4 regions of the Desulfoluna sp. CLI2B genome follow, and region 1 is predicted to be linked to each of the others. Evidence: predicted binding sites of a transcription regulator. Region 1 holds the regulator's gene; each other region holds the start of a gene.
The links. The regulator sigma-54, encoded in region 1, starts transcription at its own class of promoters, with help from an activator protein. The targets are predictions, from matches to a motif close to TNTGGCACANTTTCTGCTNT.

Region 1 (7,726 bases):
TCACCATGCCGTCGATGACGTCGGTGGAGGGGGCATCCACGCTGGAGGAGGCGGGGCAGCCGTTGAAGTCGATGGAGACCAGGGGAGCATCGCAGTAATCGAGGACCCCTTTGAGCTCGCCGTCAGCCGCTTTCTGAAGGGCTGCGTTGACCTCTTCTTTGGTGGCGGGCTTTTCAAGGTTGACCACCAGGTCCACCAGGGAGACGTTAGGGGTGGGGACGCGGATGGACATGCCGTTGAGCTTGCCTTTGAGCTCGGGCAGGACCAGGGCCACGGCCTTGGCAGCGCCGGTGGTGGTGGGAACCATGGAGCAACCGGCGGCACGGGCGCGCCTCAGGTCCTTGTGGGGGGCGTCCAGGATGCGCTGGTCACCGGTGTAGGCGTGGATGGTGGTCATGAGGCCCTCTTTGATGCCGAAGGTCTCGTGGAGCACCTTGGCCACGGGGGCCAGGCAGTTGGTGGTGCAGGAGGCGTTGGAGACGATGTGGTGGGCGGCCGCATCGTAGGTGGCATCGTTGACGCCCATGACGATGGTGGCGTCGGGGTCGCTGGCCGGGGCGGAGATGATCACTTTTTTGGCGCCGGCTGCAAGGTGCTTGGAGGCGCCTTCGCGGTCGCGGAAGATGCCGGTGCACTCCATGGCGATGGCCACATCAAGTTCTTTCCAGGGCAGGTTGGCGGGGTCTTTTTCGGCGGTGACGCGGATGGTTTTGCCGTTGACGACAATGCCGTTGTCCGCAGCTTTTACCTCGCCGTCAAAGCGCCCGTGCACGGAGTCGTAGGCCAGAAGGTGGGCGATGGTTTTGATGTCGGTGAGGTCGTTGATGGCAACCACGTCGATTGCGGGGTTGTTGAGGGCTGCTCTGAAAACCATACGACCGATACGTCCGAATCCGTTGATACCGATTTTGATGCTCATGGGTCTTCCTCCGTCCAACGTTGGGTGTCAGCACCAGTTGGAGATGTGATGGTGATAAATGGTTGGTGACGTTTGCAAAGAGGCGTCCGATGTCCGGGGCTGCAACGGGTGCAGCCCATCCAAAGGCAATGTTCGGGCGGGTCTTTAAACGTTGTAAGGGGCCGGAATCTTTGTGATGACCCGGCCCCCGGTTGCTTATATCTCGGTCGCCCCGATGGCGATCGTTTATTACCCTGTCAAAGGGAATGCATCAGCGCTTGGCGCCGTTTAAGATGCTGCTGGCAAGGGAGATGCTGCGTTTGCCCGTGTTTTCCAGGAGCTTGGCCGTGGAGGTGAGGGCTCCTTTTTTCTGGCGGCCCACCGCAGAGATCAATACCGGGCGGCCGCCCCGGAGATCACCTCCACCTGGTCCTCCTCCAGAAAGGAGAGGGAGAGGTTGGAGGGGGTACCGCCGAACATATCGGTGAGGATGAGAACCCCGTCTCCGGAGTTGACCTCCTTGATGGCCTTGGCCACCTTGTTGTGCAGGTCATCGACACTCTTGGTGATGTTGATGGAGACGGGTTTGACCTGCTCAAGGGGTTCTTTTTGTATGAATTCGGCGGTTTCGATGAGAATTTCACCGAGATTGCCGTGGGTGACGACCAGTATGCCAATCATATATAAACCTCATGTGGGGCATCTTGTATGGTGGCCTCGCCACGGTCCGGGCGGCATGGAGCATGCCCCCGCGGTGTGGTGCCGCAGCATGGGCTTCGGTGCGAGGCGTGTTCGGTCTGTAACGCTAACGAGTGTATCATTTTTTGGCGGCAGGGCACACACCTGCCGGCGTTTATTCCTCCCGGCCAATGTCCCGGTGCAGGAGGCGGATATCGGAATAACGACGCTTCAAGTGGTTGTGGATTTCCGAGGACACGGCCACGCTACGGTGCCGACCCCCGGTGCATCCCACGCCCAGGGTGAGGTAGTGTTTCCCTTCCTTTTGGTACATGGGGATGAGAAAGTCCAGAAGATCGGTGTATTTGAGCAGGAAGGTCCGGGTTCCCTCACCGTTGAGGACAAAGTCCCGCACATCCGGGGAGAGGCCGCTGTGGGGCTTGAGCTCCGGGACGAAGTAGGGGTTTTCGAGGAACCGCACATCCACCATGAGGTCGGCATCCTGGGGGACACCGTACTTGAACCCGAAGGAGACCACGGAGATCTTCAGCGGGGTTTTGTGGTGGGAGTCTGCGGCCAGCTCCGAAATAACCTTTTTCAACTCGTGGACCGTCAGGCTGGAGGTGTTGATGATCCGGGTGGCGTCTTCGTTGCGCAGGCTTGTGAGCTCTTCCCGTTCCTGGGTGATGGCATCCATCACCCCTTTGTCCCCCACGGCCAGTGGGTGGGTGCGGCGCGTCTGGGAGAAGCGCCGTGTCAGGGTAGCCACGTCGGCCTCCAGGAAGATGACCTTCAGGTTGTGGCCTGCCTGCTTCAGCTCATCGAAGACGCCGCGGTATGACTTGAGAAAGGTGCGCTCACGAAGGTCCATGCCAAAGGCAATGCCTCTGTAGTGGGTCTCCTTGGCAATGGGGATTTCCATGAACTTGGGCAGGAGGGTGACGGGGAGGTTGTCCACGCAATAGTATCCGGCATCCTCAAACGCGGCCAGGGCCGTGCTTTTACCGGATCCTGCCTGTCCTGTGATGATGAAAATGTTGAAGATGTTCATGGGGAGAACTCCCTTTGCTGCCCGGAGCCGTCGCCGGCAAGGCCGCGTGAAGGTTGCGTGTCCTTTAGGGAACGGACCGGTTCGGGGTGCTGGTGTTCGTTGAAATCGTCAAGGAGTTTGCCTCTCAAGGGCTGACATCCGATGGTGCCCGGGAAAAGCCCGGGCCGTCATCCGTTTTCGTTGTCCTCGTTTCGGATAATGGCGTGGATCTCGTCCCGTGATGTGGCGGTCATCAGTTTTTTGCGAAAGAGATCGCTCTTGAGCATTTTGGAGAGCCTGGCCAGGAGCTTTAAATGTTGACCGGTGGACTGCTCGGGAGTGACGAGGACAAAAAAGATATGGGCCGGTCGCCCGTCCAGGGAGTCGAAGTCCACACCCTGGCGGCTCATGCCGAATCCCACCACCATGCGGTCCAGGCCGGCGATCTTTCCGTGGGGAATGCCGATGCCGTCTCCGATGCCGGTGCTTCCGAGTTGCTCCCGTTCAAGGAGAACCCTTACCAGGTCCGGGTGGTGGAGGCCAGTGAGGTCCGCAATGGGGGCCGCGAGTTCTTCCAGGATTCCTTTTTTGTCCCGTGACGTGAGTTCGGGGATGATCGTTTCCAGCTGCAGTACATCAAGGATTTTCATAATGATTCACCCAGAGAGTCTCTGTTGGCCTGTCCGGCGGTGTGTCTGCCAGGCCGTGTGTCAGGCCGTCCTTTGCAGGATCGTGCGTGGGGCGGTTGCCGACAGGTTTGGGACCTCTACTTTCATATCAGTGGATGGCCCATCTTTCAAGACCTGATGCGCGGGTCGCGTCTCGTCGTCCGAGCATCGGTTTTTGCCCATGAAAAAAGGCGCCTGCACCGGGCAGGCACCTTTTAAACGGAGTGTTTTGTAGCTGACATCACCGGGGTTGTCAAATGGATTTCATTGGACGGTGGCCCCCGGAGGCTGTCGTGTATACGGGCGAGTCGCCCTGTTGCAAGATGAACCCGTGTGTGATCAACCCGGCGAAATCGAAACGCATTTTCGGCTGCTCCTCAAGGGCCCCGCACCCCCTTGAAACGGAGGTGCGGGGCGTTTTCAGGCGGGGCTATATTTTACGAGTTCATCCTCGTGACGTTGCGGACAGACGGCGGGTCAGGCCAGCCGGCGGTCCTCATCCATATCGAAATCGGAAAAGTCATCAAACTCATCCACGTCAACAGGGGCCTCGTTTATCTCTTCGGCCAGGGTGGGACGGATCCCGGGGTTGCCGCTTTTGCGGGCCTGTATCTTTTTCTTGTTTTTGGAGAGTTGCTGCTTGATTTTATCCACGGCAAGGTCGATGGCTGCATACATGCGCTCGCTTGTTTCCGTGGCGTGGACCGTGGTGCGGCCGCTTGTGACGTTTATTTCGGTAATATGCCGTATCTTTTCAACGGAAAAAACGACGTTGGCTTCGGAAGGGGCATCAAGCAGTTTGTCGATACGTTCCAGCTTTTTGGTGGCGTACGCCTTGAGTGCGTCGGAAGGGTCAATGTTCTTGAATGTTACAGATACTTGCATAAATGACCTCCTAAAATTGTTTTCGTTTGCTTGACGGCAATATTTTCATTGCCTCACGGTATTTGGCTACCGTTCGTCTAGCGATGTCTACATTGGCCTCCTTTTTCAAGATTTGAGCGATTTTCTCGTCGCTGTAGGGTTTTTTGGTGTCCTCTCCGTCAATGATCTGTTTGATCTTGTCCTGGACACTGGCCGACGCGATGGCGGCTCCGTGGACGCGGTTGATGGAGCTGTTGAAAAAGTATTTCAGCTCGAAGATACCCTGGGGGGTATAGGCGTACTTGTTGGTGGTGACCCGGCTGATGGTGGACTCGTGCATGCCGATGTCCTGTGCCACGTCCCGCAGCACCATGGGCTTTAAGTGAGAGATCCCTTTTTCAAAGAACTCAGCCTGGAATTTTAAGATGCTCTCCATGACGCTGTAGATGGTTTTCTGGCGCTGGTGGATGCTCTTGATGAGCCAGGCCGCAGAGCGCATTTTGTCCTGGAGGTAGTCCCGGGTGTCGCTGGGGATGTCCTGGCCCTTGGAGAGCGCCTGGCGGTAATAGGGGTTGACGCGGAGCCTCGGCATGCCGTCGTCGTTCAAGGCGATGATGAACTCCCCCTCCTCCTTGTAGACGTAGATGTCCGGAGTGATGTAGTGGGGTTCTTCGGTGCTGAAGGGGCGGCCCGGCTTGGACTCGAACTCCTTGATGATGTTCACCGTGGAGATGATGCTGGGCAAGTCCTGCACCAGCGCCTTGCTCATGGCCTTGTAGTCTTCGGGTCCTCCAGCTCCTTGATGTGGTTGGTGACGACCTCTTTCATGATCCGGGTCTCCACGCCGAAATGGCGGGCCTGGATCAGGAGGCACTCCCCTAAGTTCCGGGCACAGATGCCCGGAGGATCGAAGGTCTGGAGTCTTCAAGGACATCCTCCACGAGTTCCACCGAGTGGCCGCACTCCTCCGCGATCTCTTCGACGGAGGCGGTGAGATAGCCGTCGCTGCTCAGGTTGCCGATGATGAGGCAGCCGATCTCCTCGGTGTCGGAGTCCGGGCAGGTCATCAGGAGCTGCCAGAGAAGGTGGTCATCCAGGGATTTCTTCTGGGATACGAAGGCCTCGTATTTGGGCGCCTCCTTCTGCTCGGATTCGTACTGGGCCTTGCCTGTGGAGTTGTACTCTCCCAGGTAGTTGTCCCAGTCGATGTCGCTTCCGATCTTCTCGTCGATTTTCACTTCGGACGTTGCGTTCTCTTCCGGTGCCGGCTTCTCGTCCTCGTGGGTTCCCGCTTCCCGTTGTGCCGTCTCCTGAATCTCTTCGAGGGCCGGGTTTTCTTCCAGCTCCTGGGAGATGGCGTCGACCAGCTCGAGACGGGAGAGTTGCAGGAGCTTGATGGCCTGCTGAAGCTGGGGGGTCATCACCAGTTGTTGGGAGAGGCGCAGCTGTTGCCTGAGTTCCATTGCCATAACTACAACTTCACGGTTTCCATTACGGTTCACACAAGTTTGGGTTGCCGGTCGCATCGCCATTGATACGCCGACTGAAGCCGTCTGTCGGGACGGTTCGATCCATCGAAATTGGGAACGCGGGCCCTTGAACGGTCTGAGGGCCTGCGGTTTTCTATAGGGTAAAGCCTTCGCCCAGATAAATACGGCGGGCGATATCGCTTGATGCAATCTCCTCGGGGGAGCCGGATTCGATGACCTTGCCGACACTCATGATGTAGGCGTTATCGCAGACTCCCAAAGTCTCCCGGACGTTGTGGTCGGAGATCAGGATCCCGATGCCGCGCTCCTTGAGCATGGCGATGATGTTCTGGATGTCGATGACCGCAATGGGGTCGACCCCTGCAAAGGGCTCATCCAGAAGGATAAAGTCCGGTTTGATGGCCAGGACCCGGGTGATTTCAAGGCGCCTGCGTTCTCCACCGGAGAGGACGGCTGCTTTGCGGTCGGCAAGGTGACTGATGCGCAGTTCCCCCAGGAGGGTCTCCAGGCGCTCTTCCTGTTCCTGTTTGGAGATGCCCAGAAGCTCCAGGATCGCCATGACGTTGTCCCTGACCGACAGGGACTTGAAGATGGACGATTCCTGGGGGAGGTAGCCGATCCCGCACCTGGCCCGCTTGTACACGGGGTAGTTGGTGATCTCCTGGCTGTCGATGAAGACGGAGCCTGAGTCGGGACGTACAATACCTGCAGCCATGTAAAACGTGGTGGTTTTCCCTGCGCCGTTGGGGCCGAGGAGGCCGGTGACGTGGTTGCTCTCCACGCGGATGGAGACACCGTCCACAACGGCTCTCCCTCCGTACGTTTTTATCAGGCTGTTCATCACAAGCTCAGTCATAAAATCCCGATCTTCCCTCTTCGTAATGCGTCTTCACTTACCGGGCCCGTACCTTAAAAATATAATGCATCTGTCGCCGATCTCAAGGGCGGCCCTTATACCGGTAGCCGGTTCAACTTGTCCGGGACGTCCCTTACCATACCACAGGGGCTTTGAAAAAGCACTTGGCATGTTGTCAGAGGTTACCGGAAGCAGCTATTCCCAAGGCTTGAGGCTCTATTTATCCTTTTTGTCCGGGGTAAAGGAGAACCCCTTTTCCCCGGGCACGAGCCGGACCTTTACCCGGGTGCTGTTTCCGCTGTCCACCTTGATGGCGCCTGTAAGGCGGTTGATGACAATGGTTTTGCCTGTCAGTGTGCTTTTGCCGCTTACCACGCGGGGCGGGCCTCCGGTGAGGGTCACCTCCTCCTTGCGCAGGTCGTACATGGCTTTGTCGGCGGTGGCGTGTTTCTCTTCAAAATCCATGGTGACGTTGCCCTCAGCCTCAATGAGGGAGAGGCCCTTGGTGGTGTCTCCCTTTTGTTTGCCGTCTTCGTAGTGAAGCTGGACCGAGTCGGCCTTGAGTACGGCGCCGTCCCGGGTGATGCGAACGTTGCCGGAGAAAAGGGCGTAGCGGCCCTGGCTGTCCGAGGTGAGGTGATCGGCGCTGATGCCGACTTCGCCTTCCTGGGCAACCCCGGCCACAGGCAGCAGCACAAGGGCCAGGAGGAGGCACCAGAGATATTTACTGGGGACGTGTTTCATCGTATTTTCCTTTACTTGCTTCTCGGAGCGTGCCGTTGACGTTTCCGTCCAGGGTCATCCGTCCCCCGGCAAGGTCGAGGAACATGGCATCTCCGGTGAGCCGGGAGATGGCGTCGGTGATGACCACCGGGGTTGTGGAGATGATGACCTGGGACTCCTTGGTGTAGGTGAGGGCGTCACTGGTGATGGTGATTCCTCTCCGTTTGACCACCACATTGCCGGACACCTCCATATTCCGTGTCTGGGTGTCAAGGACTCCCTTGTCGGCGGTCAGGGTGGTGACCGCCCCGGTTTTTTCAAAGTACCGGGCGGTGAGCATCAGGAACACAGCGCGGTTTTCCGTGTTGTACAGGTTGACCGTTTCCGCCTCGACGCTCCACTCATCCACGCCCTGGCGGGACGAGGTGTGGCGCATTTTGTCCAGGGTGAGGGTCGCTTTGCTCTCCTCCCGGGGCTCTGTGGCAGGCGTCTGGCTGCCTCTGTGGGTGGCCAGGATGA
Region 2 (7,726 bases), 1.5 Mb from region 1:
TCCACCTCAGAGGCAAAGTACTGGATCAGAATCGTGCCCGAGGTAAACAGGGCGGAAAGGGCAATGCCTGCAAGGATGACGGACTCCGGGGACATGCCCCGGAGCCGGGCCAGCACCAGAATCACCACCGTGGCGGTCATGGCACCGGTGAAGGCGCAGAGGGTTACGGCGCACACGCCGGGGATGGACCAGGCCTGGGGCCCTGAGGCTGCCAGGGCGCCCTGGTCCAGGCCACCGGCTCCCAGTGCCACGATGGCAAAGGCCGCGCCGCAGGCCGCTCCCTGATTGATGCCAAGTGTGAAGGGTGAGGCCAAAGGATTCTTGAGAAGGCTTTGGGTGACCACACCCGAGAGTCCCAGGCCGCATCCGGCCACCACGGCCGCCGTGATCCTCGGCAGGCGGATACTCCACACCACGATGCGGCCCGTTCCCGTCTCAAGGCCCATGAGGCTTCGGATCACTTCGGAAAGCGACAGCTGATATGAGCCCACGCTGACCGCCCAGATTCCAAGGACCACGAGGAGGATGCACAACCCTGCGAAAAGAAGGAAGCGCCGTGCCAGGGTTGTTCCGTAAAGCCGGGCCACAGCACCCTGCCCTTCGCCTGTGCCGACCTGGGCTCCACTTGTTACCATGTATTCCATGCATGCCCTCCGACAGGGGGAGCTGACCCGGATATGTCATGAGAAAGTAACCAGGCTAAAAACGATCATCTGTTTTTACGCCTGGTTGTCGAGGTGCGAATGGATATTTCAAAAATGCAAAATATCATTCGCCTTTTGTGCCTCGATTTTCTCACCCATCGGCCGAGTCCCCTTTCCTGCCCGGAAAATAAAAAAGGCCACGAAGGCTCAACCACCTCTTTTTTGAGATGGCGTGAGCCTTCGTGGCCTTTGGGTTGCGTATTGCGGCACCGGAAGCGCCGGGCTTAGTGCCCGAACGCATCACCGGATCACCGGGGATGTCAATAACGATCTGTCAATCGAATACCAACGGCTTCTTGCCGCAATTTATCTACACTTAAGCAGGTTTTTCGCTGTTGTCAAGGACGGGGTGGGTTCCATGGGAAAAAGTGGGCCTGGGCCGGGGGCTTGTGGCCTTTCGCCCCGACGACGACGGGACGACGCGACTTGATATGACAAATATGTATTTTTTATTTTTTCAAAACACAAAAATGTTACCCATTCAAAAAGCCATGACACCTCAATGCAAGTTTTGCCGGATAGATATTTGGAAGCCATGGGCTGTTGTTTCAAGGTCTTGTGTCGGTGTAGCTCACCCATATCGCGAATTTGGCACACCCGTTGCACTATACACAAGTCAACATCACGGAGACAGGAATCCACGACAAAAAAGGAGAGTTTCATGCGAAAAATTGAAGCAATCATCAAGCCGTCCCGGCTGGACGAGGTAAAAGATGCCCTCAACGAAATCGGCATCAACGGGATGACCGTCAGCGAAGTTCGCGGGTTCGGAAGGCAAAAGGGCCATACCGAGATCTTTCGCGGCGCAGAGTACCAGGTGGACTTTATCCCGAAAATCAAGATCGAGATCATTGTGGAGCGCTCCATCATGGAGAAGGTGCTCTCGGTCATCGAAGAAAAGGCTGGAACCGGAAACATCGGGGACGGCAAGGTTTTTGTCCTGCCCGTGGAGCAGGCGGTGCGGATCCGCACCGGTGAATGCGGCCGGGAAGCCCTCTAACCAGAAGCCTGTATACGGAACATCACCCAACCAAACGCTTAAGGAAAAGAGAGATGAAAAAAAGATTCATGACACTTACCGCGCTGCTGGTCGCAGCTTCGTCAGCCTGGGCAGGGGACGACACCCCCACTGCTCTGACCAACCGGGATGCCATTGCACTGGTCCAGGAGCATGCCAACTTTGTCTGGACCCTGGTGGCTGCATGCCTCGTCTTTTTTATGCAGGCGGGTTTTGCCCTGGTGGAAGCCGGGTTTACCCGGGCGAAAAACGTCATCAACATCATGATGAAAAACCTCATGGATTTTTCCATGGGGTCCCTGGCCTACTGGGCCGTGGGCTTCGGCCTGATGTTCGGCGTGAGCAAGGGTGGCCTCATCGGCACCTCAGGCTTTTTCCTGAGCGACTACACCCCTGGCGGTGATCCCTGGATCCTGGCCTTCTGGATGTTCCAGGTGGTGTTTGCGGCCACGGCAGCCACCATCGTCTCCGGTGCCATGGCCGAGCGGACCAAATTCTCCGCATACCTTATTTACAGCGTGCTCATCAGCGCCATCATCTACCCCATCTTCGGCAGCTGGGCCTGGGGCGGCCTCCTCAACGGCAGCGGATGGCTTGAAAAACTGGGATTTATCGATTTCGCAGGCTCCACCGTGGTTCACTCCGTCGGGGGCTGGGCAGCCCTTGCCGGAGCCATGGTCCTGGGGCCGAGGCTCGGCAAATACACCAAGGACGGCAAGGTCAAGCCCATCCTGGGCCACAACATCGGCCTGGCTGCCCTGGGCGTCTTTATCCTGTGGCTCGGATGGTTCGGCTTTAACCCCGGCTCCACCACCACGGCAGATAAGAGCATCGCCATGATCTTTGTGAACACCAACCTGTCGGCTGCTTCGGCCGCAGTGGCCGCCATGTTCGCCTCCTGGATTATCTTCGGCAAGCCTGAAGTGGGCATGAGCTTAAACGGCGCCCTTGCCGGCCTGGTGGGGATCACCGCAGGCTGTGCCAACGTGTCCCCGGGAAGCTCCATCATCATCGGGCTTGTGGCAGGCGTCCTGGTGGTCTTCTCCGTGCTCTTCTTCGACAAATGCCGCATCGACGATCCCGTGGGTGCCATCTCGGTCCATGGCGTGTGCGGTGCCTGGGGCACCCTGGCAGCAGGGATTTTCGACATGAACGGGTTCTCCATGTCCGTGGTGGGTGTTCAGCTCATCGGCATCGCGGCCTGTTTTGCCTGGACCTTCCCCACGGCTTACGGCCTCTTCAAGCTCCTTGAAAAGACCATGGGCCTGAGGGTCTCCCCCGAAGAGGAGATGGAAGGCCTCGACCTCTGCGAGCACGGCGGCACAGCCTACCCCAACTTTGAGGTGTTCAACTACGGCGGTGGCGGCGGCTCCGCCAAGCCAGCAGGCGAAATGGGCGCCTCCGGGACCTATGAGAGGCCGCCCGAACCAGCCCACTGACCCACGCAACCCCATGTAAAAACGGTTTCCGGCGGTGCCGTTGTGCACCACCGGAGACCGGAAGCGAAAGGAGTTTTCCATGCATACCGTATCACGCTTACCCCACTGCTGCGAACCGGGAGCCGTACTCTCCCCCGTCACCGATGCCCTTCACCTGGTCTACGGCGACACAGGCCAGAGGGCCTGCCCCGTATCCTTGCATGGAAAATCCACCGTCAACCAGACCAAAAAACGTCCGCCCCTGTCCGTGCACTTGCCGGGCGTTCGGGGGCTTTCCCAGGGACGGCGTATGCTCTACAGGGGCCTTACGGATCTCATCGATGGCCACCATCCCGCCGCTGCCTTTGTCTACCCCACGGGCAAGGGAGAACGCCTGGGCGATGAGGTGGACGCGGTATGCAGCCGGGTGGAAGAAGAAAAGGGCATTCCGGTGATTCCCGTGCACTCCGAAGGCCCGAAAGGAATGCGCAAGGCCGCGGACCGGGCAGCCTGCCAGGCCCTGTTTCGGCTCATGGGAACCGGGGACATTTCCGGCATCACCCCTGCCTCGGTAAACATTCTTGCAGGGCCCGGAAACAGGTGCGCCGCCATGGCCCTGAAGAACCGTTGCCGGGAGCTGGGGGCCGAGGTGGTGGCCGTGCTTCCGGGATGCAGCAGCGTGGCGGAGATCCGCCGTAGCCACGGGGCGTCCCTCAACCTGGTTTTCGGTGGCGGGGCCATGCTGCAACTGGCCCTTATGATGGAGGTGGAGTACGGCATTCCCCTGGTGCAGGTGTCGGGGGATACAAAGGAGGCGGTAAGGGCTGCCCTTGCCGGCGTGAAAAGGTAAGGCGCAACGCATTTTCGACTGGAGACGTGCAGGCCCTTTTCGCAAAAGGGCCTGCACGGTTTTATCTGGGTATCAGCAATAGTGGCAGGCCGTTTTTCGGCCTGCCTCTTTTGTTTCCAGCTCGGGTTCCACCAGGTCACACCCTTCCTGACGGTTGGGGCACCGGGGGTGAAAGCTGCACCCCTTGGGCGGGTGGATGGGACTCGGTACGTCCCCGGAGAGGATGATGCGCTCCCGCGGCCTGTCCGGGTCGGGATAGGGAATGGCCGAAAGGAGGGCCTTGGTGTAAGGGTGCTTCGGGTTGGCGTAGACCTCTTCGCAGGTGCCCTCTTCCACCACCTTGCCCAGGTACATGACGGCGATGCGGTCGCAGATGTGCTCCACCACGGCCAGGTCGTGGGAGATGATGATGTACGAGAGGTTGAATTCCTGCTGGATGTCGATGAGCAGGTTGATGATCTGGGCCTGGATGGAAACGTCCAGGGCAGAGACGGGTTCGTCACCGATGATCATCATGGGGTTCAGGGCCAGGGCCCGGGCAATACCGATGCGCTGGCGCTGACCGCCGGAGAATTCGTGGGGGTAGCGATTGCCCTGCTCAGGGGAGAGGCCCACCTTTTGTAAAAGCCAGGCCACCCGGTCGTTTCTCTCGGATTCGCTGCCCATGCCGTGAACCTTCATGGGCTCGCCGATGGCGCGGTTGACGGTCATGCGGGGGTTCAGGGAGGAGAACGGGTCCTGGAAGATCATCTGCATCTTCTGGCGCGTGCGCCGCATCTCGGCTGGGGTAAGGCTGTCCAGGTCGGTGCCGTTGAAGATGAGCTTTCCGTGGGTTTTTTCGATGAGCTTCATGGCGGCAAGGCCCGTGGTGGTCTTTCCGCAACCCGATTCACCGACGATGCCCAGGGTTTCGCCCCGGCCCAGGGTCAGGTTGACGCCGTCCACGGCGTGGACAACGTCCTTGCAGCAAAAGCCGCCCTTGACGGGAAAATGGACTTTCAGGTTGTCAACGGTCAGAAGGTCTGTCACGCGGCGGCTCCTTTCACACCTGTGGATTCACACCGCCAGCACCGCACCGAATGGTCCGGGGAGACCTGGAACAGGGGCGGCAGCTCGGCATCGCACCGCTCGCTCCGGTGGGGGCACCGGGGGGCGAAGCTGCACCCTTTGGGAAGATCGTAGAGGCTGGGGACCATGCCGGTGATCTCCGTAAGGCGGCTGTTGCCGTCTGAATCTTTGGAGCCGATGACGGGCACCGAGTTCATGAGCCCTTTGGTGTAGGGGTGGCCTGTCTCCCGAAACAGGATGCGCGTGGGGGCGGACTCCACGATACGGCCCGCGTACATCACGATGACACGGTTGGCCATCTCCGCGATGATTCCCAGGTCGTGGGTGATCATCATGATGGCCGTTTTCTGCATGGCCTGGAGCTTGAGCATGAGGTCCATGATCTGGGCCTGGACCGTGACGTCCAGGGCGGTGGTGGGTTCATCGGCGATGAGGATTTCCGGGTCGCATGCAAGGGCCATGGCGATCATCACCCTTTGCCTCATGCCGCCGGAGAGCTGGTGGGGATATTCCTTCACCCGTCGTGCGGGTTCCGGCACCTGGACTTTTTCCAGCATCTCCACCGCTTTGTTCATGCTCTCCCTTTTGGATACCCCGCGATGGAGGGCGTACACCTCACCGATCTGCCTGCCCACGGTTTTCACCGGGTTGAGGGAGGTCATGGGCTCCTGAAAAATCATGGAAATGCGATCGCCGCGGATTTTTCGCATCTGCCGGGCGGAGAGCCCGACGATGTCTTTGCCGTCGTAGAGGATTTCGCCGCTCTCGATGCGCCCGGGCGGTTCCGGGATGAGTCGCATGATGGATTGGGCGGTGACGCTCTTACCGCAGCCGGACTCTCCCACCACGCCCAGGATTTCGCCGGGGTACATCCCGAAGGAGACGCCGTTGACCGCGTGGGCCACACCCCGCTGGGTGTGAAACCGCGTGGTGAGGTTCTTCACTTCCAATAAATAATCGTTTTGCATGGTTCCCCTGATTGAATGAAAATTGAGCAAAAATTAATACCAGCAAATCATTGTCCATTCAACTCTTAAAAAAAACTCCATCGCCTTTAAACATATACCTAAGCGAATGCTTTACATATCTTACGTTCCTTAAGCGGAAACATAAAATCAGATTTAGTATAACTTATTGACAGTCAATTGATGGTGTGGTTCTATTTTTAGTTCTCGTAAAAAACTGTTTTCGAATAATCAGTCACAGTAACTCAGGAGGATCGTTTTGATGAAGAAGATTGGATTGTTGCTGCTTGCCGCAGCGACGGCTCTTCTGGTGACGGCGGGTGGGGCGGCGGCCTCATCCGGCGGGACCTTTGTATTCTGCGCGCCCTACGGCGGTGACCTTTTTTCCCTGGATATGCATAAAACCTCACGGACCCAGGACTACATCGTGGGGCTGAACATCAACCGCAGCCTCTACAAGTGGGACGCGGACCAGAGCAAGCCCGTCCTTGACCTGGCCACCGAAGCCAAGGTATCTGCCGACGGCAAGACCTACACCTTCAGCCTCCGCAAGAACGTCAAATTCCACAACGGCCGCACCCTGACCGCCGACGATGTCATCTGGAGCTACAACCGCATCGCCCAGCCCGAGACCACCTCTTCCGCGGCCAGCTACATCGCCAACATCGACGGTGCCGAGGCTGTCATCGCAGGCAAGGCCAAGACCATCACCGGCCTGGAGAAGATCGACGACCACACGTTCAAGATGACCCTGAAGCACCCCGTTGCCATCGGGTACTCCCTCTGCAAGGTGGAAACAGCCATCGTTCCCCGTGAGGCCCTCGAAGGCAAAGAAGCGGCATTCGCCACCAACCCCGTGGGTTGCGGCCCCTTCAAGTTTGTTAAGTGGGTGCGCGGCAGCGAAGTGATCCTCGAAAAATTCGACGGCTACTTTGAACCCGGCAAGCCCTACATCGACAAGCTGGTCTACAAGATCATGCCCGAAGGCGCGGCCCGTGACATTGCATTCCGCGCAGGCGAACTCGACGCCAACATCGTGGGGGCGTCCCAGTACCCCATCTACCAGCGCGACCCCGAGATCAAGGACAACATGATCGAGGTGGCCGAGATGTACACCCGTATCATCGGTTTCAACCCCGAGTTCAAGCCCTTTGCCGACAAGCGCGTGCGCCAGGCCATCAACCACGCCATCAACGCCGAGCTCATCATCAAAAAGCTCCTCAAGAACAAAGCGGTTCCCGCCACCGGTTACCTGCCCACCAGCTCCCCTGCCTATGAAAAGGCCATGAAGGGTTACGACTACAACCTAGCCAGGGCCAAGGAGCTGATGAAAGAGGCGGGCTACGAAGACGGCTTTACCTTTGAGTGCATCGCAACGGCCAACAAGAGCTGGGGCGTGGGCATCGTGGAGGCCCTGATCCCCTTTATGAAGCGCATCAACATCACGGTCAAGCCCCAGCAGCTCGAAGGCGCCGCCCTGGGCGAGCGCTGCCGCACCGGCAAGTTCGACGCCTTTATCTGGTCCATCGAGTCCGGTCCCGATCCCCTGGAGACCCTGAACCGTTTCCGTTCCACCACCCCGAGGTCTGCCGGCAACTACACCGCCTATGCCAACGCCGATTACGACAAGGCCCTGGACCAGGCTGCCGCCGCCTCCTCCGAGACCGAGAGAATCGAGTGGGTTAAGAAAGCCAACCGCATCC
Region 3 (7,726 bases), 2.9 Mb from region 1:
GACGAATGGCCTCCGGCTCGGTGGCCATGGCCTGCCGAAGGAACGCCTCAGCGGCGGAGAAATCCCCGATCCCGGCCTTCAAACGCGCCATGCCCAGAAGGGGGCGGGGATCCTTTTTGTTCAGCGTCAGGACCTGCTCATACAGTTCCAAGGCCTCGTCAACGAGGCCATCCACCGAAAAAATCGCGGCGGAAACCATGAGGTACTCGATATGTTGCGGTTCTGCGGCAAGGGCCTGGTCAATATGCCTGCGGGCCTCATCCGTCTTTCGTGCCAGCAGGTAGAGCTTGGACAGGTTAAAATGTGCACCGGCGTGACCCGGCTCTTTCTCCACCACCTTCAGGTAGGCCCGAAACGCCCTTTTCGGGTCCCCCTGCTCAATGGCGATGGTCGCGATTTCGTACCATCCCTTGGAATAGCCAGGATCGATTTTGACACAGTTCTTAAAGGCCAGAAGGGCTTCCCTCGCCTTTCCTTCTTCAACGTATGAAAGACCCTTTTCATAATACGCATCCCGCTTTTCGCTGTCGGAGGCACAGGCGGTCGCGAAAAGTCCGACCACACACAACATCATCACAACACGCTTAAATACCATCATTCTTCCCCCGTAATAAGTATGAAAAATGCTTCATCGGCATCGGTTGATTATGTCGGTTGAATCATTCGGCAGAGGTTCTATCCGCTGGATGGAAATGCCTTTGGCAAAAATCGCCGGGAAAAATAGCTCACCGGGAATGAAGACCGCTTGCCCTTATGCATACCGGCTTTTCACTTTATGGTTTCAGAATTGCTCACAGCTCCGGTGTCATACAGGTGCCGGGCCACGTTATATATCAGGGATTGTTCACTGTGTGACGACAAGTAATACCAAACCAAATTGATATGATCCCCGCGCCCTTTGTGTCAATCTTTTTATTTAAAAAAGCAAAATATGAAAGCCATTACATAACTACACAGAAATCTATGTGGTCCGGTTCACAAGAAGACAAAAAGAGACATCTTTATGACTCATGCTATTTCCGTCAAAAAAACCTGCTTTTGCCGTCCGTTGAAGATAATTCTGAAGGTCATGAAGCACACTGGCACCAATAGTGCTTACCTATTCGGCGAAAAGATCGACGCACTCCGCGAACGATCAACGTTCATCCGAATTTTATGACAGCCACGTTCACCTCGACAATGATGGCGCGAAAACCCTGCGCCCTTACCGAATGACCTGATGGACGACCCTGAGCCTTAGAATTTGGATAACGCAACGCACGATGCACGACTCACCTTCAAAACCTTACGACAAAAAAAAGGAGAAGCAGCATGAAAAACCAGCTCAAAACCTGGGTCTACACCTTCCTGGCCACGTTTTTAGTGGCCGGGAGCGTTTACGCCGTCCCCATGGAAAACACGCCTGGGTACTCATGGACCGACGCACCCTACTGGTCCCTGACCGATTACACCACAGGCCAAGACGGCGAGAGCACCTTTATCATGACGGTCAAGAACTCTGGATACCACGCCGACTTCGGGCTCTTTGCCGTGGATAACATCTCAGCCGAGACCCCGACCATCACGGAAAAATTCCAGCTCTTCAGCAAATCCGACGCCGTGGGATCCGAAGCCCAGGCCTTCTTCAAAAAAGTGGGCATGGACTGGTACATCAACACGGAAAACGATTTCGATGCCCTTGGCGAGCCGGGCGGTGCCGTGAAGTTCGACCAGACCTTCGGGTTCTATTTCAGCGTCTATACCGATGACGCCGACCCCGTTGCGGACTACGAATTCTATACCAAGTCGGAGCTCAACTCCCCCGACAGTGAAAAAGGCGTAGACCACATCGCCATTGAGTTCAAAGACCCCAACCTGGCCCGCATTTACCTGGACGACCAGATCGGGGCAGGTCCCGGCGGAGGCTGGGACGACATGGCCATCATGGCCATCGACATTCACCCCGTGCCTGAGCCTGCATCCCTGGCTCTCCTCGGCCTGGGTCTCATCGGCCTTGCCGGGCTTGGACGGCGCAAGTACACAAAAAAATAGGCTGGGGCGTTCGGCCTGAGAAATAGCAAGAGAATAAGGAGAATGGGTCCCCCATTCTCCTTTTCTCTTTGCTGTTCTTTTACCGGACTGCCATGGTAGAATTCACCCACAGCGCTATCCGTTATCGACGCAACCCCATTGCCTCAAACAAGGACAGGTCCACGCGTTATCGATTCAGCACACAGAGGAACCCATGGAAAAAGAGACAACGGTCCATCCCTGCGCACAACACACAAGCAACCGAACCCTCCTCCTGTACTACCTTGCACCTTACGCCCTGTATGTCCTCATCCCCTTTACGACAGAATCCCAAGAGGCCATCTATGCCTTGAGGCTGTCCCTTGTCCCTGTGGCCCTGGCGGTATGCTGGAGACGATACATTCCCTTAACAGGCCCCAAGTCCATCGGTATCTCGATGCTCTGGGGAGCCATGGCAGGCCTTTTTGGATGTGCCCTCTGGGTGGTCCTCTCCATCCCCTTTGCCCCCCAGGATATCCATGCACCCTGGACGCCCCGGGCTTTTTTTCTCCGCCTTGCAGCCGCCACCCTTCTGGTTCCCGTCTTTGAAGAGTTCCTTGTACGCGGCTACCTTTTTCGCCTGATTCTCCAGTGGCAAAAGGCAACAAAAAAGGGCTCTCACTCGCCCTTGAGTGAAGCCCTTGATGATTGTAACGTGGCCGACATCGCCCCGGGGGACTGGAGCCTTTCGGCGATTTTTTTATCGTCTCTTCTCTTTGCCCTGGGCCACCGCCCCTTTGAGTGGTCGGCAGCCCTGGTTTACGGAGTTCTCCTGTCTGTTGTGTGGATCAGGAGAAAAGACATGATCTCCTTGGTATCAGCCCACGCCGTCACCAACGTATCCCTGGCCCTGTATGTCCGCCATTGGGGCCACTGGGCCCTGTGGTAACCAAATTTCCGGCCTCGCTTGTTCCATACCAAGTGCATGCCGTGAGCAGCAGAACGGGTATGGGCTGCTCCTACGGGGCCGGGCACGGCAGCGTTTGCACATAATGGGGTTTGAGAGTGTACTTGACGGCAAAGTAGTAATCCGTGTCCGGATCATAGGATTGATAGCACGCGTCCCCTTCTGCCAGTTCGTAGCGCTGGTTGTAGTGCGCCATGACCTCCGCCACATCCACCGTAAAGGTCTCGGACGACCCGGCCCTGGACGACGGAGACGGTCCCCCCCCCACATTGAGTGAGGCCCAGAAGTTATCGTACTCTGCCGGATCATACTCAAACGTCCTGGTCATCTGATCAAAATGGAGACGTTCCACCATGGGGACCGGAGCGCACTTCACCTGATACGAAGCGATACCGTCTTTTGGGGTGATCCAGTTCAAGGTATAGCTGGAGCCCTGTCGCGTAATGTGGGGCGATCTTGAATTACCCATGTCCACGCACCCGTTTCCTGCAGGTTCAACATAGCCAACCGCCACGTCACGATGGTAGTAAAAATCGATAAAGCGGGACATATACGGGGTGTATCCCCTCTCCCTGGACTGATAGGTAATAAGACGCCCGATATGGGGCTGATACGCATTTAAAAAGGTCTCATCCCCTGTCTTTTCATACCCCAGGGACATCAGAAAGGTAAGGGGGTATTCGGCCGTAATCTCTTCATCATAGAAATTTGCCTTATCAAGGGCAAAGAGATACGGCTGATGGACCAGGTCCAACACCTCATCCAGGGAATGCCATGCCATGCCCAGCATAAAATCTTCATAATCCTCGTAGTACAAGGGGTCATCAAAGACCTCAGGCTGATAACACCACAGGCTGTTGGGGAAAATGTCGTTGGTCATAAACAGCTTGTTCCATCTTTCAAGCTTTGGCCGACTTCCATCCCTGGACAGATAGAAAAACCCCCTGTCCAAATCCCACCCATCTTTCATATCATCCTGCCTGTCGGATCGTAGCCTGTGAACCTGCCGGACCATCAACCTGGCCCTGGACCTGTAATAGGACGGATCTTTCAGGTATTGAGACAAGGCACCGAGCCGCCTGAGGGCACGGCACATAACCCTGGTCGTGGGCCGCGTAAACACCCCTTCATAATAGCTCCAGTTTGGAATACTGGTGCCCTGCCTGTAGGCTGTGTATTCGGCATGGTCTGCCCAGGCCGTCATCATGGCTTCGTCACCCGTCAGGAAATACCCGATGGGTACAGAGATGTCGTGGCTGTGCTCATCGTCGAAGAACTTGGAGTTGAAGGCCTCTTTCCCCTGACTTTCAGGATAAGTTGCGTTGTTGTTGGTCCAGTAAGTGGGGCCGTCAATGTAAAAATTAAAATCATCGGAGTGGAGGGTGGAGCCGAACATTTTGTGATGGTCATCGTTTAAGGCAGCCAGAAACGCCCCCCCCTTCCCTGACCTCAAATAGTGGATGTACTTGCAGAGCTGGTGGTCATACTGGTTCGGTCCGCCCCCCATCCCCCAGGTGTAATAACGCCGAAGGGTATCGACATTTGAGATTTCGTAGTCCCCATGACCGACCAGGGCAAAAAAATCACGGACTTCCTTGTCGGTGGCCATGCGATCCTCACCGTAAATCGCTTTTGTCCTCACGTATTGAGAAAAATCAGCTCTGCCGAACAGGGGGTATTGCAGAGAATAAAACGAATGCCTTGGAGCGGTTTCCGGAGTGGTAAAATCCAGAACCATTTGTCGTTTGTCGTGTGCAAAAAAGGCGAATTTAATATCTTTTTTTGAATTATAAGGGCTATAGACATCGAGAGAAAGGGCCCCATCAGCAGATAGGGTAAACCCGGCAGGCCACATCCCGTAGAGGTTGCGGATTCCGAAATTGATGCGTCTGTTGCCCTTGGATACCGCTCCCCAACCTTCGGTATGGTCCGCTTCATTACCAAGGGTCTTGATGACCTGAGCCCCATTGACGACCGACAAGCCGTTATCAGGAACCGGCCGGCTCCTTTGAGCTTATCCACACCGCCCATATACTCAACGTACTTGTAATTACTGAACCCCTGATACAAGGTGGCGGAACCGTCTACGGAACCACCCGTCTCTTCATCGGCGCCTGTTGAAAAAATAAAGTCCGGTGAGGTGAGCGTCGTGGGAATCTCTACCTGCACCGACTCAAAAACTTTCATGGAGTACGATGCATAGGAGGCATTTTTGAGGATCAGATCAAGGCGTGTACGCCCGGCCCCCCGATAAAAGTAGATTCGCAGCGTATACCCGAACAGCCAGTCGCCGCTTTCATCTTTCAGGTGGCCATCGCACCTTACCACGGCTTTCACGGGACCGTTTTCTTCGATTACGGCCGTGGACATGGGGTCGCGATTGGAGGCATAGGTCCTGGTTCCGCTCCGGGCTGTGATGGCCCCAGTCCCCTTTACATAATCAAAGTCCCCGTTTCGCACCGAGTCAAAGACATTGAAATGGGCTTTTTTTACCGTAAAGACAGCGGCTCCCGTATCCACCGTGATCGTTGCCCCTGTATCCCGAGCCAGGTTCGGCCCCTTGCTGTTTCCCGTCCCCTGTGCAGTGCCTGGGTGATTGGCCCCAGATCCTCCGGCGGCTGTACACTTAACACCCATTGGATGTTCCCGTTTCCGTATCTGTGCAGGGGACGAAACTGATAATGGGAGGCCCCGGTAAGGCCAAGACCCCCGATGTCTTTGATCCCATCCGAGTCCATGAGCGGTATGCCGAAGGAGACGACTTCGTTTGCCCGATCAAGGCCCGACACACCTTCCGGAAGCAACTCATGGACCGTGACGGGAATCGGCTTCTCCAAAAATCCATGCCCCGTAAGGGGCATGAGGCATACAGCCAGAAAAAGAGGTACAATCCAAAATAGTCGCTGACTTGACATCAAAACGATGCTCCCAAAAAGACTCAAGTACAAGGGGAATAAATTCCCACTTATGGGACGGTCGGAAAAACTTGGCCACCCGGCCGTCCCACTCGAAAATCAAAATTCCTGTATCATCATGATCTCGTTACACCCTGGTGGCCCACTTCTTATGGACGGAATGACTGGTGCCCCCCTCCCATTCGTATTCAATGAGGGCACTTGCAACACCCGAAGAGTCGAGGTCCAATGCAGTCAGCTTACACTGCCCGAACCCGTTTGACTCCTCAGGAAACGGATACTCTGTCCACCCCAAACTCATCATGGCCTTGTTGCTGCTGACCCAGTGCGTACCATTGCCACCAGTAAACGGCCCCTGCCACCCTCCCAGGCCATAAACGAGAGCGAAGAAAAACGGATCCGACGTTGCCTCCGCTGCACCAAAAAGCACGCCGTCGTTATTGAAAAACATTGGCCATGAGAACTTATCTACAACATACCCGAAACAAAACCTCTCCACACCTTGAGGCCCAGAAATTTCGATACAGCTTTCATACTTGTCGGTTCCAACACAATTCCGAACAACAAAATCGTAACTCATCATGGGTTCCTTTCTTAGTGTATTAAGATAAATATTACGACAAATCGATTTCCGTGGCCCTGGCACACATGAGCGACAGATCCCGAAATATATCTGATAAATACCCGTAACGCTGAGACGCAACAGCCTGCAGGAGAGGCACACTGAATCGCTTGTATTTCGGCACAAAGGCATCCAGCCTGGAGGAGGCCTTGCGGGGGGAGAGCAGTGACAGGGAGTGCCCCAGGGCACGGCCCCGTGCTTTCTGCTCCCACTGGTCCGAAAGCTCTTTTTCGAACCGGACATCGCAGGGCACATGCCCCGGGTATGTCTGCCACGGGACGGCGGTAACGTGGGCCGGAAACAGCCGGAGCCATTCATGGTAGAACGTGTGGTAGAGAAAATCATCCACTGGTGCCCGGGCAATGAGGGCCAAAAAGTCGCTGTCAAAGAAGGGAAGCAGCATCTCTTTCTGGTACACATCGATATTATCGAAGTAGCCGTGCAGGTGACACCGCTGGTCATTTCTCATGAGAAAAACATAGAGTCGCCTGGACGGATCCACCTGTTTGAGTTCGCCAAACTCCCTGGAGACACTTTCGTACAAGGAGTTCTCAAAGGCTTTTTTATGCTTTTTACGCAATATGCCCAGGGGGAATTGCTTGCCTTGGAGATATGCCTCGATCCCTGCGGACTCATCGCGTTCCATCAGCGCATTCAACGCGGAGTCGATATACACATGCCCTAGCCCCACGCTTCCCCCGTCACCGGAAAAAATTGCCGGAAGTCTCTGAACCCAGTGCTCCCTCGCCTCTGCCTCGCCAATGGTGGATGCCAGGAGCTTTTCCGTGCTGTCGACCCGTCCTTCCCGTTTTGTAGAGACATACCGATGCACCCGGGCAGCGGTTCCGTACATCTCGGCAAACACGTTGTCCTGATCGCGTGCGGCATAGCTGTTGATGGCATAGACCTTTTTATTCAGCTCACTCAGCACAGCGACAATGCATCTGGAGTCCAGGCCGCCGCTCAAGAAGGCAAGGGCCTCATCCCTGTGAACTGCTCGTTTTTTCACTGCCTCAAAAAAAGCATCGTACACCTCCTTTCGAAGCTGGCCGGCGTCCTTTTGGGTGATGAAAAAAGAGCAGCCCCACTTAAAGTAGTGGTTCGTGGACCATGTATCGCCCTCGGCTTTGAGGTGCTCACCGTCTCTCAACACGCGAATGTCTTCATAGATGGTGTTGGCCCCAAGGGTGTACCCCAGCGAACACTTTTCAATGCACTGCCTGAATTTCAGGA
Region 4 (7,726 bases), 420 kb from region 1:
AGGCCAAGAACAAATGGGTCCTTCCCAAAAGCACCAATGACTGGTTTGACCAAGTGTGAATCCTTCGGACCAACACGACGGGAGCAAGGCGGATCGTTTGACACGATCCGCCTTTTTTTGTGCCTCAAATCCCTTCCGGTGCCCGGAGCCCAGGGCCCTGCCCCCCATCCCCTGAATGATTCACCCTGCGGGCGTCCTCATTTTTCCGTTGACAGACAAGGCCCTTCAGCGCAATATTAACTACTATGGTAGTTAATAATATTATCCCACAAATCACAGCCCTGGGATTTTCCGAATACGAAGCCAAGGCCTACGTGCACCTTCTGGCGGTGCAACCGGCCTCTGCGTATGAACTCTCCCAGGCATCAGGCATTCCGTCATCCAAGATCTATGAGATCCTGGGGCGCCTTGTGGAAAAACGCGTTGTCTTTGTGGAAGGCGAAGGACGCAAAAAAAAGTACGTGGGCACACCGCCCGAGGAGTTCGTGGAGAGCAGGCGCCGCTTTTTCCACCGAACCTTCGACACCCTTGAAGAGGGCCTAAAGCAGCTCTCGGTCAAGGCCGACGACGTCTCCTTCATCTGGAACATCACTGAGTACGACGTGCTCATCGACAAGGCCGAGCGGATGATCGAAGGCGCCAAAGAGAGTCTGCTACTCTCCACCTGGCCCGACGAAGCGGCCACTCTGGAGCCAGCTCTGTCCCAGGCCGAAGCCCGGGGTGTCCGCATTGCCACCGTCCACTTCGGAGAGATTAAAACAGCGGCGGGCCGCATCTTCGAGCACCCCATCGAAGACACCCTCTTCGAAGAGAAAGGGGGGCGGGGTTTTGTGCTGGTGACAGACGCCACGGCGGCCATCGTGGCCACCATCACCAATACCAACCGCGTGGAGGGGGCATGGAGCCTCAACCAGGGATTCATCACCCTGGCCGAGGACTACATCAAACACGACATCTACATCATGAAGATCGTCCGCCGCTTCGACGGCCTTCTCCATGACACCTTCGGAGACCGCTATCACCACCTGCGGGATATATTCAACGACACCGATCTGGCGTAACACGTTTCAAAAAAACCCCCAACGGGAAACCAAGGAGACTTCCATGCAGATATACATCGACAGCAACTGGGTTGGAAAAGAGGACGCAAAAATCTCGGTCTTTGACCATGGGCTTCTTTACGGAGACGGGGTTTTCGAAGGCATTCGCATTTACAACGGAACCATTTTCCGATTGAAGGAGCACGTGCGCAGACTCTACGACAGCGCACGGGCCATCCTGCTCACCATCCCCATGAGCGAAGAAGAGATGGCGGAGCTGCTGCGCGAAGCCGTGGCCAAAAATGAAAAAACCGACGGGTACATCCGCCTGGTGATTACCCGGGGGGTGGGCGACCTCGGCATCAACCCTGCCACCTGCCCTGAGGCGTCCGTCATTGTCATCGTGGACGACATCATCCTCTACCCTGAAGAGCATTACACCAGGGGAATCAAGGTAATCACCGCCTCCACCCGCCGAAACAGCCCGGACGCCGTGGACCCGAGGATCAAATCCCTCAACTACCTCAACAACATCATGGCCAAGCTAGAGGCCCAGCAGGCCGGGTGCCTGGAAGCGATCCTCCTCAACCGCGAGGGCAAGGTGGCCGAATGCACCGGAGACAACATCTTCTACATCCGGGACGGGGTTCTCCTGACCCCTGCGTCCGATCAGGGAGCCCTCAAGGGCATCACCCGGGACGCCGTCATTGAGGCAGCCAAAGGCATCGGCATGGAGACACGGGCAACCCCGTCCACCCTGTACGATCTCTACACCGCCGATGAGTGCTTCCTTACGGGAACCGCCGCCGAGATGATCCCCGTCACCACCATCGACGGCCGGACCATCGGAACCGGCACCCCCGGCCCCGACACGGCCAGGGTTCGGGAAGCCTTCCAGGCTCTGATCCGAAACGAGTGCTGACCGTACTCGACCCGAGACCTGTCCAGGCGCCCCCGGACAGATCTCGGTCGCTTGCTTTATGCGTCGCTCCGGCATGTCTGCCCTGCCGGAGCGATCCTCCCTCCTCCGACACATGTTCAGGCATAACCGCCAGCCCCTCTTCAGCCCATACAGAAGGCTGGTTGCCCGTATCCAGACCATGACACATAAACCACCAGGAATAACGGTTTGTTGCGCCTACCCCATCGTGGCCCCATAAACTATCAGAGCCCAAAGGCCATGGTATAACCGCGCTTCCCACTGTCCGCTCCACTACCCATCAAATCATGTAACTCATTACACACTTTTCTTCCGTCCCCCGTTAACCTTTCCTGATCATAGGCATTTATCATCCATCTTCCGTGGCATATATTTTGCTATATTACCCCACAAATGAGTCAACCAACAGGCCTTCCATACATAACAAGGAAGGCCTTGCTCATTTACTACCCACTGACTGAAACGGAACACTGACAAACACTAAAAACCATTCACCGGCAAGGGGGCTTGACTGCCCTTGCCCATGGACACACGAAGGGACCAGACCCAATGAGCAGACCGATCCGGATTTTATGCTTCCTCTTTTCCATGCTGCTGACCTGCGGCTCCGCCATGGCGACACCTTACACCTTTGAAATGGGTGACGCCTCATCCATCGATGTCTCCAAAACCACCCAGGGACTGACCATGTGGGCCGAAATCTACCAGTCGGTTTCATCCCAGGCTTTTTTACTGGACCCGGGAGAATCCTTCAGCTTCAAGTTTGCACACATGGGAACACACGAGAGCTGGATCAATGAGGATGACCTCAAGGCCATGGAGGTCACGGCGTACATGGATTTTGACCTCCCGGACATCACCCAGGATATATCCGGAGAATCCACCGGATTTTCGGGAAAATTCGAGTTTAAGCAAGGCTGGCAGGTCATCTGGGATGACCCTGTGTATGTGGACTTTGGAAACGGAGGGCGATTCGCCATCGAACTGAGCGACGCCACATTCTCAAGCTCCATGTGGACAGGCCCCCACGGCCCCTGCTGGAGCGAAGGCGATGCCGACATCTTTGCCACGGTCACCCTGGAGACGGCCCCTTCACCGACAACGGCCCCGGTTCCCGAACCGGCCACGGCTGTTCTCCTCGGCCTCGGAGTGGGCCTCCTGGGTATATCCCGGCTTAAAAGAAAAAAAGCATCCGGGAACTGATCCTTTTTAAGGGTGCAGCAACTCCGTAATAAAAAAGCCTCCGGCAACACTGCCGGAGGCTTTTTGTTTGTGGGGCTTCGAAACCACGCCTACCCCGAGCCTGCTCCTCCCGGGCGATTCAGCACCAGCTGCAGGTTCGCCAGGGACCGCTCGGCAAACTGGGCTTCACAGCAGGCAAGGTAGAAGAGCCACTTCCGCTTGAACACCTCGTCGAACCCCAGAGCGGCAAGCTTGTCTGCGTTGGCAAGGAAACGCTCCCGCCAGGCCTTGAGGGTCCGGGCATAATGTGGGCCGATGTTCTCAAGGTGCTCCACGATGAGCCGTGACGATCGGGTCATGGCCCGGGAGAGCACGGAAAGGGACGGCAAGTGACCTCCGGGGAAGACATGGCGCTGGATCCAGTCCTCGTGGGTCCGATACGCATCGTAGCGCTGGTCCGGCACGGTGATCACCTGGAGCACCACGAGGCCCTCCGGTGTCAACAGCCTGTCGCACTGCCGGAAAAAAGTCCCCAAGAACCTGTGGCCGACGGCCTCCAGCATCTCGATGGAGACGACCCTGTCAAACGCCCCGGACATCTTCCTGTAGTCCTTGATGAGCAGGGTGATGCGATCCTCCAACCCCTCCTCCCTGACCTTCTGAAGGGCAAAGGCGTGCTGAGCTTCGGACAGGGTTATCCCTGTGACCCGGCACCCGGTGCGTTTCACCGCCTCCACCGCAAAGGAACCCCACCCGAACCCAATCTCCAGCACATGATGGTCCGGTGAAATCCGCGCCTTGTCGATCAGATGGTGCAGCTTGCTCCTCTGAGCTGCTTCAAGGGTCTCGCCCGGCTCGTTGTGGAGCGCCGCCGAATAGGTCATGGTCTCGTCTAAAAACAGGGCAAAAAAATCGTTGCTCAGGTCGTAATGCTTTCGGATATTCCTTTGACTGCCCGTCAGGGTATTGTGGCGGGCCCGGTCCAGCAAACGCCCCATGCCATGGGCCAGCCAGGCCAGGGGCAGCTGGGAATCCGTCGCCGTGTCCATGTTGCGGATAAGGATTCGAATCAAGTCTGCCGGGTTATCACTCGTCCACATCCCCTCCATGAAACTCTCCCCGAAACCGATGTCGCTGCCCAGGACCACGCGCGGATAAAACCTGGGATCTGCAATGCTCAGGTTGGCCTGAAGAGATGAGGATGTATCACCATACACCCTTTGAATGCCACCCGACGGACCCTTCATGGCACCCGGAAAACGAACCGTAACGCACCCGTTTCCGATACGTCGGAGCAGCCCCAGCACCTGTTTTTCACAGAGCCGTTCCAGAATCGTCCCCCCCCTGTGCCGAATGGTCATGGAACTTTTGGGGACAGGGCGATCAAAAACAGGCAACTTCTTACCGGCAAAGAGGCGCAGGGCTTCCCTCAAGATGCGCGGGACGGTTTTCCACGGCATCACGGGACGTGAGATCAGGGTCCGCAACTGATTTTTCTGCGTCAGGGGGATGCTCTCTCCCTTGAGGGAGGCGGACAGGACCTTATCCCCGTCACGCATCAGGAGAATCTTGATGGACAGCTTTCCATCGGGTGACGAGATGTAAAACCGGTAGGTTCCCTCCATGTTATTAAATGGAGAGACATGAAAAGCCTTGGGGGCCGTGTATTCCACAGGAAAGCCCGATGCGGGGCCGGCGGACACCTCCTCGTCTTTGGTCAACAGGTACAAATGCCTGTCCCCGAAGGTGTTGTTGACTTCGGCCACGATACACACCGGTCGGCGGTCTTCGGCGAGGCAATAATAAAAACTCACGGGGTTGAACACACGATTGAAGTAACTTGGTGAGGTGATGAGCATGACCTGCCGAACCGTGTCATGGCAGCCTCTCTCCTTAAGATAGCGGTACAGCTTCTCCTTGATACTCCCGGAGCCGCTATCCAGGTACCTGTCATCGTAAAGGGATACCGGGCGACGTCGGTTGTACCCGAAAAAAGGCAAACGCCGGTCTAAGGACTCCAACTCATCAAGATCAAAACAGTACAGATACACCGGATACCGGAATCGATGCGCCACCGGTTTCAGGCGAGCATGCTCGACAACTCCTTTGATGATGCATGAATTCACAGTATTCCCCCCAATTCCGAGGCCACGTCCACGGCTGACCGGACAGCGTCCTCGTGAAAACCGTATCCGAAGTAGCTTCCGCAGAAATAGGTATCCCGCTTCCCGTTCAACGCCTTGAGCCCCTCCTGGGTGGCAACAGACTCAAAGGTAAACAACGGATGATCGTAGAGCAGCTCCCTGTGAACGGATGAAATCGGAATCTCCTTTGCAGGGTTCAGGGTGACGCACCAGGTCTCGTGTGTCTTCAAGTGCTGCAATCGGTTCATGAAATATGTGACTGTAATGGGCTCTCCATGCCCGGAGCCCGCCTCACGGATATAGTTCCAGGAAGCCCGGGCCCTGGCCCGCGACGGGAGCAGGGAAGCATCGGTATGGAGAATCACCCGGTTGGAGGCATAACGCCAGGGTGAAAGCAGCCGGGTCTCCTCCTCGGAAGGATCCTCCAGCATCCTGAAGGCTTCATCCGCATGGGCAGCCACCACCACCCGGTCAAAGGTCTCCGGGTGCGCCCCTTCCGCCGTGACCATCACTCCTGATTCCGTCCGCCGAATGCCCGTGACGGGCGTCCCCTCCACCACCCTTCCTGTAAATCCGTTCAAAAAGGCCTTCACATAGCTGTGGCTGCCCCCGGACACCACCGACCACTGAGGGTGCTCGGTCAAGGTCAACAACCCGTGGTTCTCATAAAACCGTGCAAAGGTCTCCATGGGGAACTCGGCCATCTGAGCATCCGGTGCCGACCAGATCGCAGCTGCCATGGGCAGAACAAAACGATCGACAACCTCACGGCTGACCCCTTCCCCCGTCAGGTACTCCCCGAGGGTAACACCAGCAAGCCGCCCATCTGCCAAATCCTTTCGTATGGCCTGCATCAGAGCACGCACGCCCCATAAAAATCGCCAAAACGACGGCCTCAACACATTTTCCCGCTGGGCAAACAGTGTGTTGAGGCTGGTGGAGGCATACTCCAGACCGGTGCGCCGACAGGTATAGCTGAAGGACATATCCGTCTCTACAAGGGGCACCTTGAGACGGGAAAGAAGCTTCGTGAAAAGAGGATACGTCCTGTTGTTCATCACGATAAAGCCCGTGTCGACAGGCGTTCCGGCGTCGGGTCCCCGGTCGATCACCACCGTATGGGTGTGACCGCCGATATACCCGTTCCTTTCATAAAGGGTTACCTTGTGGTGGTCTTGCAACAGGCAGGCCGCTGTGATCCCGGACACACCGGCACCTATGACGGCAATGTTGAGCGGAGGATTCATGGGCGGGTCCTTTCTCGAAGGCGAAGGAAAAGTTGAATAATTCTAAATCACTGACATCAAAAATGCAACATCTGGAAAAGCAAAAGCCCACCCCAACACCTTGCCCCTGCCAAACCGAGATGCCTTTGAAGTTACGTCAAAGATTTACTTTTCTAGTTTTACTGTATATAGCCATATACAGAGGCGCTTTAGGGGTCGCTGGCCACCGGATAGAGGTTTACCGGTGATGCCGCGCACCCCGGCAGAAGGAAAGCTCGCCCTCACTATCAGGGAATAAAACCAAACCAAATGAAAAAAAACCGATGCCGCAGGGGCCACGTGAGCCACCTGCGACGGCAGGGCTGCGCATGCAGGCTCAGGGGCTATCACAATGCCCATGAGCTATGTGTTATGGGAAAGAACAAGTGTGCCGGGCAAATGCTATTTTCATCTCGCCACATCGACATAACGATCCATGGCAAGAGACACAAACACTTGTCACGATACAACTCAGTGTTTTCCACCCACTGCCCTGACCGCCGAACATCATCATCGCCCAAGGTAACAGAAAGCTCCTCATCCAACGCTTCACACCTAAGCCAATTACGATTTTTCGAAGGATTCCTTCGAGATAGGAACAAAACTTTTTTTTTAATTAATCCCAGCGTGGTGAACACGTACGGACCTGAAAACTCTACCGAAGCATGGAGCAGTGTAAGCTTCCCCTCCCAACGTCACCACATGTGCGGCGTAAAGAGACAGATGGAATCGCGACAACGGCAATACAAGGCATTGCATTACCGGCTGACCTGTTTACGGGGTGTTTTACAATCCGAATTCAATCCGAAACCCATGCGTGCACCGCGTTGGGGTCTATCCATGACAAAGGAGAACGTACCATGACCGCATCGCAAGCAGTATTGACCCTCAACTTGCCGTCACGCAACGTCAACAAAAAATCAACGACACAGTTAAAAGGAAAGGAGGTAAGCAAAAAACACCTGATCAACGCTCTCAATCACATCAACTTCAAGGAAGAGAGCGTTACCCTTGTGTTTACAGAGCCATACAATGATACATCATTCCGCATCGAAGCATACCCCATGCCCGTGTTGAGCGATTACCCGACCTTCAAGCCCCTGCAACCCCTTCCCCAAGGGGTTTTCCCGGAGCACCTTACCGGCCTTATCATCC

Region 2: a site for sigma-54 is predicted at 1,292-1,311, ahead of ACOYW2_RS10755 (P-II family nitrogen regulator). Genes of this name have one in related genera too.
Region 3: a site for sigma-54 is predicted at 1,079-1,098, ahead of ACOYW2_RS19650 (PEP-CTERM sorting domain-containing protein). Genes of this name have one in related genera too.
Region 4: a site for sigma-54 is predicted at 2,342-2,361, ahead of ACOYW2_RS05710 (PEP-CTERM sorting domain-containing protein). Genes of this name have one in related genera too.

Annotation. Positions count from the first base shown of each region.
Region 1 covers NZ_CP186557.1:721,879-729,604, forward strand. The annotation lists gene gap (type I glyceraldehyde-3-phosphate dehydrogenase) at 1-919, opposite strand, end outside; gene ACOYW2_RS03560 (hypothetical protein) at 1,170-1,292, opposite strand; gene ACOYW2_RS03565 (PTS sugar transporter subunit IIA) at 1,289-1,579, opposite strand; gene rapZ (RNase adapter RapZ) at 1,752-2,627, opposite strand; gene ACOYW2_RS03575 (PTS sugar transporter subunit IIA) at 2,795-3,256, opposite strand; gene hpf (ribosome hibernation-promoting factor, HPF/YfiA family) at 3,752-4,159, opposite strand; gene ACOYW2_RS03585 (RNA polymerase factor sigma-54) at 4,170-4,907, opposite strand; partial or broken gene ACOYW2_RS03590 (RNA polymerase factor sigma-54) at 4,904-5,670, opposite strand; gene lptB (LPS export ABC transporter ATP-binding protein) at 5,762-6,484, opposite strand; gene ACOYW2_RS03600 (LptA/OstA family protein) at 6,701-7,228, opposite strand; gene lptC (LPS export ABC transporter periplasmic protein LptC) at 7,209-7,726, opposite strand, start outside.
Region 2 covers NZ_CP186557.1:2,233,154-2,240,879, reverse strand. The annotation lists gene ACOYW2_RS10760 (FecCD family ABC transporter permease) at 1-644, opposite strand, end outside; gene ACOYW2_RS10755 (P-II family nitrogen regulator) at 1,366-1,704, shown strand; gene ACOYW2_RS10750 (ammonium transporter) at 1,758-3,161, shown strand; gene ACOYW2_RS10745 (nitrogenase component 1) at 3,241-3,990, shown strand; gene ACOYW2_RS10740 (ABC transporter ATP-binding protein) at 4,063-5,019, opposite strand; gene ACOYW2_RS10735 (ABC transporter ATP-binding protein) at 5,016-6,026, opposite strand; gene ACOYW2_RS10730 (ABC transporter substrate-binding protein) at 6,286-7,726, shown strand, end outside.
Region 3 covers NZ_CP186557.1:4,213,611-4,221,336, forward strand. The annotation lists gene ACOYW2_RS19645 (tetratricopeptide repeat protein) at 1-562, opposite strand, end outside; gene ACOYW2_RS19650 (PEP-CTERM sorting domain-containing protein) at 1,312-2,031, shown strand; gene ACOYW2_RS19655 (CPBP family glutamic-type intramembrane protease) at 2,225-2,938, shown strand; gene ACOYW2_RS19660 (hypothetical protein) at 3,009-4,565, opposite strand; gene ACOYW2_RS19665 (exo-rhamnogalacturonan lyase family protein) at 4,595-5,593, opposite strand; gene ACOYW2_RS19670 (hypothetical protein) at 5,999-6,454, opposite strand; gene ACOYW2_RS19675 (asparagine synthase-related protein) at 6,486-7,726, opposite strand, start outside.
Region 4 covers NZ_CP186557.1:1,142,970-1,150,695, reverse strand. The annotation lists gene ACOYW2_RS05725 (Lrp/AsnC family transcriptional regulator) at 1-59, shown strand, start outside; gene ACOYW2_RS05720 (TrmB family transcriptional regulator) at 246-1,061, shown strand; gene ilvE (branched-chain-amino-acid transaminase) at 1,105-1,962, shown strand; gene ACOYW2_RS05710 (PEP-CTERM sorting domain-containing protein) at 2,530-3,183, shown strand; gene ACOYW2_RS05705 (DUF1365 family protein) at 3,273-5,288, opposite strand; gene ACOYW2_RS05700 (NAD(P)/FAD-dependent oxidoreductase) at 5,285-6,553, opposite strand; gene ACOYW2_RS05695 (hypothetical protein) at 7,432-7,726, shown strand, end outside.